Regions from separate parts of the Staphylococcus lloydii genome, predicted to be linked through region 2. Evidence: a T-box and tRNA genes for the amino acid it is inferred to sense, from the RefSeq annotation. Region 2 holds a T-box; the other holds one or more tRNA genes.
What was found. The T-box of region 2 lies ahead of serS (serine--tRNA ligase). A T-box ahead of a tRNA ligase gene usually reads a tRNA of that ligase, here a tRNA-Ser.
Positions count from the first base shown of each region.

Region 1: it has a tRNA-Ser gene. The T-box ahead of serS (serine--tRNA ligase) is inferred to sense a tRNA for this amino acid. The anticodon was not compared.

Region 1 covers NZ_CP064056.1:1,815,305-1,819,523, forward strand. The annotation lists gene ISP08_RS08800 (1,4-dihydroxy-2-naphthoate polyprenyltransferase) at 1-442, shown strand, start outside; gene ISP08_RS08805 (GNAT family N-acetyltransferase) at 477-1,049, opposite strand; gene ISP08_RS08810 (TM2 domain-containing protein) at 1,224-1,433, shown strand; gene ISP08_RS12940 (hypothetical protein) at 1,523-1,654, shown strand; gene ISP08_RS08815 (nuclear transport factor 2 family protein) at 1,723-2,091, opposite strand; tRNA gene ISP08_RS08820 (tRNA-Ser) at 2,583-2,671, opposite strand; tRNA gene ISP08_RS08825 (tRNA-Asn) at 2,674-2,748, opposite strand; gene ISP08_RS08830 (competence protein ComK) at 2,896-3,459, opposite strand; gene ISP08_RS08835 (IDEAL domain-containing protein) at 3,704-3,922, shown strand; gene lplA (lipoate--protein ligase) at 4,002-4,219, opposite strand, start outside.
Region 2 covers NZ_CP064056.1:10,900-15,118, reverse strand. The annotation lists gene ISP08_RS00060 (AzlD domain-containing protein) at 1-184, opposite strand, end outside; gene ISP08_RS00055 (AzlC family ABC transporter permease) at 181-876, opposite strand; gene serS (serine--tRNA ligase) at 1,076-2,362, opposite strand; T-box leader at 2,422-2,608, opposite strand; gene hutH (histidine ammonia-lyase) at 2,675-4,177, opposite strand.

The DNA of each region.
Region 1 (4,219 bases), 760 kb from region 2:
TATTATAGTCCTATCATTCTTTATTCAAACAGGTAATCTCCATGCTTTTGTTTTTTGGATTAGCATACCAATCGTAATCACTATCGGTTTGATAAACATGGCCAATAACATTAGAGATCGAGTCAACGATAAAGAAAAAGGACGTTTCACGTTACCAATTCTTTTAGGCAAGAACAATTCTGTACGTTTCCTAGGTTTAATGTATATTATTGCTTATGCATTTGTAATATTTTTAGCATTCTTTAGACCAGGTGGTTCTATATTCTTCCTACTCGCATTGCTTTCATTCCCAATGCCAATTAAAGCAGTACGAAGATTTAAAAAACATGACACACCTGCAACAATGATGTCTGCTATGGAAGCGACTGGTAAAACAAATACTTTCTTCGGTATACTTTATGCCCTAGGTATTTACATTAGTGCCTTGTTAGGTGGCATTTAATACTTTTTAATCGACCTTGTAATAGGTCGATTTTTTAATTTGTCTGTACTTTATCCCCTTCATACACCATATGTCTATGATTATGACCATATAAATCAATATCACTTTGCGTCTTAAAACCAAATTTATTGTAGACATAATAGGCTCTTTCATTATGATAATCACAATTCAAACTCCATTTAGCTGTTGGCTCTTGTTCAATCACATATTGCATTAATTTAGTAGCAACGCCTCTGCCACGGTAATTTGGAAAAGTAGCAATCGTTTCGATATAATATTCGTCATCATTTGCTTCTTTCATCGGCATAGGTGTACCTAATGCTTTAATATCTTCATCAACATCTAAATCCAACCATGCGCGTTCTAATTTCAATTCATCTTTTCCTGGATACGCTATTAAACAACCTGCCACATGCCCGTCAATTTCATAAATCCAAATATTAGAAATATTACCTCTATATTGAATATCGACGATGCTCTTTTGCATAACTTTTAATAATCTTTCACGTTCAATTTGTTTAACCATATCTATCTCAAGTTCTTCCCATATGATATAACAAAGTTCTGCAATTGCCTCTTTATCTGATGCTTTTGCTTTTCTAATCATATTATTTCTCCTTTAAATTAATATGCTTTATCATTCATATTATATTATAACATCAACTAAATATTGAAATAATTAACTATCTAAAATTCGAAACTTTCAGTTATATTGAACAATGATTGACCAGTGTTTCATTAAAGCAGTAAACTGTAGTTAATCATTAGAAAGGATTTTGTTATGAGAGTAAGTAAAGTAACGTATGTATTATTAGCATTTTTATTAGGTTGGATTGGCGTTCATAAATTTTATTCCAATCAAGTTTTTCTAGGCGTATTGCACATCATTTTCTTCTGGACTGGTATCCCATATATTGTCGCTATCATAAGTGGTATCATTACTATTTTCTTTAAAAAAGCCGACGAAGATGGCATGATTGTTTTTTATTAACATCATAATTTATTTGTGATTATACGACTTAAAGTTATTAATATAGGGTAAGCATTACTATATAATTGCTATAACTTAGGAGGTAACTTATGCAACAATTTATACAAAGAATTATACGCGCACTTGCTGTAGGATATATTGTTAGAGGTATTAGACGATTAATTAGCAAAAGCAGCAATAGTAGCAAAAATAAAAATGATGATAATGATAAATCTCAATAATAATTAAAGCGCTAAACCAATTATTTGGTTTAGCGCTTTTTCATTGAAATGCTTTAAAATAGTATTTATTAAGACAGAAAATCACTATTATTCGGTCTATTTTCAAGATAGCTTATTTTTCCATCGCTATCTAATTTAGCGATATCAATGCCTTCTTGCGTATAAACGCCTGTTTCATATCTGTTGCCACAAATAGCCCATTTAGTAACGTAGGTGCCATCTTTATTTTGTTCCCAACCATTATACATATGTTTTAACTCTTTATTGGAATCAAAAACTTGTTTAACGAAATTTTCCCAAGCATCTTTACCGTTAAAAGTACGTCCATTTAAGACAAAAGTTATATCATCACTAAAAAGTGCGTTTAATTGAGCAAAACTTTCATCACTATCATTAGCCTCATCAAACAATTTAAAATAACTATCTAATACACGCATCAATACACCTTCTTTTATTTATTACTGTTCACTATTATATGGGTATATTAATATTTTACAAAAGTACTGCTTCAAAGATAAACATAAATTCACGATAGTTTTTACTACCTTCGGAAAAAATGGTGCAGTCTTTTGTTTCACACCGTCAGCAAAAATCAATTTACATTCCTTAATTAAACTTAACAAAATAAAAACCCGTCAAATCAACGTTTTAATAACGTCAACTTAACGGGAATTATAATAACGGAAACTATGGACGTTTACTCTCACTTACTATACGAAACTGCTAAAGAAGAAAACGATAAAGCAATATCAGAGTTAAGTGAAATGAAAGGATAACGTCAACGTGTTGGCGTAAATGGATAAATATATGCCAATATTGGCGTAGCGTTGGCGTAAAAATCAATTTACATTCCTTAATTAAATTTAACAAAATAAAAACCCGTCAAATCAACATTTTAAAAACGTCAACTTAACGGGAATTATAATAACGGAAACGGAGGGATTCGAACCCTCGCGCCGCTCTCGCGACCTACACCCTTAGCAGGGGCGCCTCTTCAGCCAACTTGAGTACGTTTCCAATGGCTCCACAGGTAGGACTCGAACCTACGACCGATCGGTTAACAGCCGATAGCTCTACCACTGAGCTACTGTGGATTAATAGCACTTCTTATCAAGCACAAATATTATTATATCAATTACAGACAATTTTTCAAGTAGAAATATTAAAAAAATATGCGGAACATTTACACTAATTTAATATATTATTCCGCATATTCCATTTTTACATGAGAAATTAATATACTATTTATGTTCAAACAATGAATACTTGGCTAATGCTTCATAAATATTTAATTGCGGTTTAGTATAATCTATAGGTGCATCTGGATCAAATGTAGTTATTCTTGCTTCTCTATCCATCATATAATAATAGTAAATCGCGTTTAAATATTGATGTCTCATACTATGACCAGAAATTTCAATAGTTATAAATTGGTTATCAACAAATGTTACCTTACTCTTTCTATCTTTTAGTGATTTGATACTTTGTACATAATGAATATTAATCCATGTATTTTCGTCTTTTCTATCAGAGTGTGTTGGGAAAAAGTATGTGGGAAATAACGGAGTGAATAATATCGGGGATTTACTGATAATTCCTGTGATGCGTATGGTGTCCTCTTTCTTAAAATGATAACTACTACCGTAAAATCGGCATGAACGTTCAATTATTTTGTGCGCTCTTTCTTTTAATTCTTCTGTTGGTTGTTTATATTTTAATACCCTTGTGCCACCATATTTTCTTTCTTTTGTATCAAACGGTTGAACTACCATGTCTCCTTTCTTTATAACATATTTATTAATTATCTCAATCGCCTCCTTCAATTTTATTGACTATATCGTATATCAACAAATTTATAAAATCAATAAATTATTAAATTAATTTTTATTTTTTATCATTTTTTATATAAATGACCAGAAGTTTTTCCAGTAAATAATAAATTAAAGTATACTTTTACACCTTTTTCTTTTAAAATGTCAGAATATTCATTGATTTCAAAATTTAATAATTGTATAATTAACTTAAATATATAGAAGGGGTGTGTTGGAGATGAAACATAATACAAATGTAAAATACAATACATTGGAATCATTTGTTTCTACAATTAATGACCTAGGTATCGAACTTATTATAGATGAATCTTTAAGAAACGTTCGAAAAGAGCAATTAGAAACATTAATCGACAAAGCGCTTCAAAATAAAAACGAACAAGACTTCAAACGCTACACAGAAGAATACAAACATCTGGAGGAATTTCTCGTTGGTTAATTTAATAAGCGCATCATTATTATAAAAAGTCTATTCCCTACTACATTCAATAGTAAGTGAATAGACTTTTTATTTTGGCTTATGACATAAGCCTAATTAATTCAAAACGATCTATATCTCCAAAGTAATGGCGAATATCATATTGTGATAACGCTTCTGCAATACTATCAAAATCATGCAATGTGCCTTCCAAGGCATGTTCTAACTCAGTAATATCCCCTTCACCGAAGAAATCGCCAAAGATTTTAGCGTGTTCTATGCGACCTTTTTTAACATCGAATTTAAGCTGTACGAAGC
Region 2 (4,219 bases):
GTTGTTCGATGACGCCATCGATAATGAGTGCAGTAAACAATGTAATCGGGATAAACGACAGCCATTTTACGACTTTCTCTGATAAGTGAACGCGTGTAATCAACATAAATGGTATAACTCTGGTTAACCACGTAACTACACCACATAAAACGATGATAATTAGCATATGTATCGTTATACTCATTTGGTCATCACCACCCCTAACGTTGCCGCAAGTATCGAAGATAAAATAATTGCTACATATGTAGGCATAAATAAACTAAATAAAAACATCATTACGATGACACAAACGATTAATACGATGTAAGTCATAATTTGAGAACGCTGTACAGTTTCAAATTGTGAAATTGCTAAAAAGATAAACATACCAGTAATAGCAAAATCTAAACCTAGTGCATCTGGATTATGGATATATTTACCGAAAATAGCTCCCACAATACATGATACGGTCCAGAATAAATATGCCGTTAAATTAAGTCCATGTAACCAGCGATCATTTATCTTCTCCCCTTTTAAGTGAGGTGTTATGGCGACGCCAAATGTTTCGTCTGTAACTAACGTCGCTAATCCTAAACGATTGAGCCAACCATAATCTTTATATTGGGGAGCTAATGTCATGCTTAATAAAAACATCCTCGAGTTAACTATAAATGTCGTAAGCACAATTGCAGTTATAGGTGTTCCAGCAATCACTAAACTACAAATGATAAATTGTGCAGCACCTGCATAAACGAGTAAGCATAATAAAACTATTTCTAGCAGACTAAATTTAGATGCTACCGCAACGATGCCAAAAGAAAGTCCAACACCTGCATAACCTAATAATGTAGGCACACATTCTTTAACACCTTGCCTAAATGTTAAATGCGAAGCCATATACTACCCCTCCCCTACCTGAAAACATATTATTGACAGTCTAATACAGAATATTTAAGCGAGCAATAAGGTTAGTCTTCCGTTTGTGTTAAGTTAGACAAACGGAATGCTAAAAACAACTATCCTCTAGACTCCCCTACCCTATTAAAAATGCGTTCCATCTCATAGACGGAACGCTAGTTATTACTTTAATTTACGGTTATTTAACTACTGGACCTATTTTAGTTTTACCACCCATAAATGGTACGAGTGCTTCAGGAATTGTAATTGAGCCATCTTCATTTTGATAGTTTTCAACGATAGCTGCAAAGGTACGACCTACTGCTAACCCACTACCATTTAATGTGTGAACTAATTCTGGCTTAGATGCTTTATCTCTTTTGAAGCGGATATTTGCACGGCGTGCTTGGAAATCTGTAACGTTTGAGCAAGAACTTATTTCTTTATAGTCATCATAGCTTGGTAACCAAACTTCTAAATCATAAGTTTTACTTGCACCGAAACCTATATCTCCAGTACATAAAATCACGCGACGATAAGGTAATCCTAATTCTTCTAAAATAGCTTCTGCGTGAAGCGTCATTTCTTCTAATGCATTCCATGAATCTTCAGGTTTTTCATAACGTACCATTTCTACTTTATCAAATTGGTGTAAGCGAATTAGACCTCTTGTATCTCTTCCTGCTGAACCCGCTTCACTTCGATAACATGCTGATTGTGCTGTAAATTTCTCAGGTAAGACATCGGGACCAATAATTTCATTTCTATAATAGTTAGTTAAAGGCACTTCAGCTGTTGGGATCGTATATAGACCTTCTTTTTCTACTTTAAATAAATCTTCTTCAAACTTAGGTAATTGACCTGTGCCGTACATTGATTCTGCATTAACTAATTGTGGTACCATCATTTCAGTATAGCCATGTTGTGTCGTATGTTTAGTAACCATATAGTTCATTAATGCACGTTCTAATTGTGCGCCTTCGCCAGTTAAAAATATGAAACGTGCGCCTGATACTTTTGCGGCACGTTCAAAATTAACCAATTTTAAGTTTTCCACTATATCCCAGTGAGGTTGAGCTTCAAAATCAAATGTTCTTGGCGTGCCCCAGCGTTTTAACTCGACATTGTCTTCATCTGAATCGCCAACTGGCACATCATCGTGAATTAAGTTAGGGATAGTAGCTAAATGATTCGTTAATTGTTCATCGACATCATTTAATTGTTCATCAAGTTGTTTAATCTTGTCTCCTAAATCTCTCATTGCAGCAATTACATCATCCGCATTTTCTTTATTACGTTTTTTCTGAGCAATCTCACCACTTACTTTATTACGTTCTGCCTTCATTTCTTCAGATTGACTAATTAATTGACGACGTTTTTCATCTAAATTAAGTACCTCATCAACAACACTTTCGCTCATACCACGCTTAGCTACTTTGTCTTTAACTAATTGAGGTTCTGTACGAAACATTCTAATATCTAACATATCATTCAATTCCTTTCGATGTTTATTTGAGTAGAACAAAAAAAGACCACATCCCTAACACAAGGGACGTGGTCACGCGTTGCCACCCTATTTAACAGCCTAATTAAGACTGCGCTCTCACTAAAATAACGGTTAAACCGATTGTTCTCAAATATAGGTAGATTCATTTTAATGCTGATACTTGTTCGCACCAACCACAAGTTCTCTGATATCAAGCGTCTTAAAATTACTTAGCCTATGAACAATGCTCTATTTACTTAAATTAAATATAGCAAATTCAAATGTTATTTTCAAGCAACATTGTTAAGCTGATTAAGCATTATAAGCTCTATCACGTAAATGTTGTGCAACCGCTGCAATGTCTTTATGGAATTGTCTATCTTCAGTAATAGTTGGGATGATATGTCTTAATTCATCATATTTCGCGCGTGTCTTAGGTGATAATTTTTCAATGTCTTTATGCTCCACTGCTTGTAGCGCAATAATACATTCAATCGCAATGACACTTCTCGTGTTTTCAATAATATTATAACCATGACGTGAGGCTATCGTACCCATTGAAACATGATCTTCTTGGTTCGCTGATGAAGGTATAGAATCCACACTAGCAGGGTGGGCTAATGTTTTATTTTCTGATACTAAACTGGCTGCAGCGTATTGCATAATCATTGCTCCACTTTGTAACCCTGGTTGTGGACTTAAAAATGCTGGTAGTCCATTATTCAATTGCGGGTTAACGAGACGTTCTAAACGACGTTCGGCAACGTTACCTAATTCGCTAACGCCTATTTTTAAGAAGTCTAAGGCAAATGCGATAGGTTGCCCGTGGAAGTTTCCACCTGAAATAACGAGCGTTTCATCATCTTCATCAAAAATAAGTGGGTTATCGTTAGCTGCATTCATTTCAAATTCTAATTTCTCTTTAACATAGTTAAATACTTGGAAACTCGCACCGTGAATTTGAGGAATACAACGTAAAGAGTAAGCATCTTGAACTCGAATCTCACCTTGTCTCGTTGTTAATTGCGAGCCGTCTAACCAGTCCAACATACGTGCTGCTACAGCAGTTTGTTCATCAAAGTTTCTGACTTTATGTACATTTTCATTATATGCGTCTGTAATACCATTTAAAGCTTGATGCGTTAATGCTGCAATCCATTCAGCCTGTAATGCTAAATCTTCCGCTTCAATATAATTAATCACGCCTTGCGCAGTCATTGCTTGCGTACCATTAATTAATGCTAGTCCTTCTTTAGCTTGTAACTGTAAAGGTTGTCTATTTAAATTACTTAAGACATGTCTGCTATCAACTTCTTCTCCTTGGTAGAAAACATTACCTTCACCAATTAATGCCAAAGCTAAATGTGCTAATGGGGCTAAGTCTCCTGAAGCACCCAATGAACCTTGTTGTGGAATGACCGGAATAATACGTTGATTAATAAAATAAATAAGTTGGTCAATCAGTTCTACAGTTGTGCCTGAATGTCCTTTTAATAAAGTATTTAAACGTAAAACCATCATCACTAATGACACTTCTTCTCCAAATGGTTTACCTACACCACAAGCATGTGAGCGAATTAAGTTCGTTTGTAATTGTTCATATTCCCCTTGATCAATTCTGATATCACTAAATAAACCAAATCCAGTCGTAATACCATATACTGTTTTTTTATTAGCGATAATATCTTCAACTGTTGCACGACTTTGCTTAACACGTTGCAGTGCTTCATCTGTAATCTCTACAGTTTCTCTTTCATTTAAAAAGTTTTTAATCTCTGCAATCGTTAAATCATTTCCTGTTAATTGTAATACCATTATCCCATCTCCTCTCAATAATTAGCATGCAACTCAAAGTAT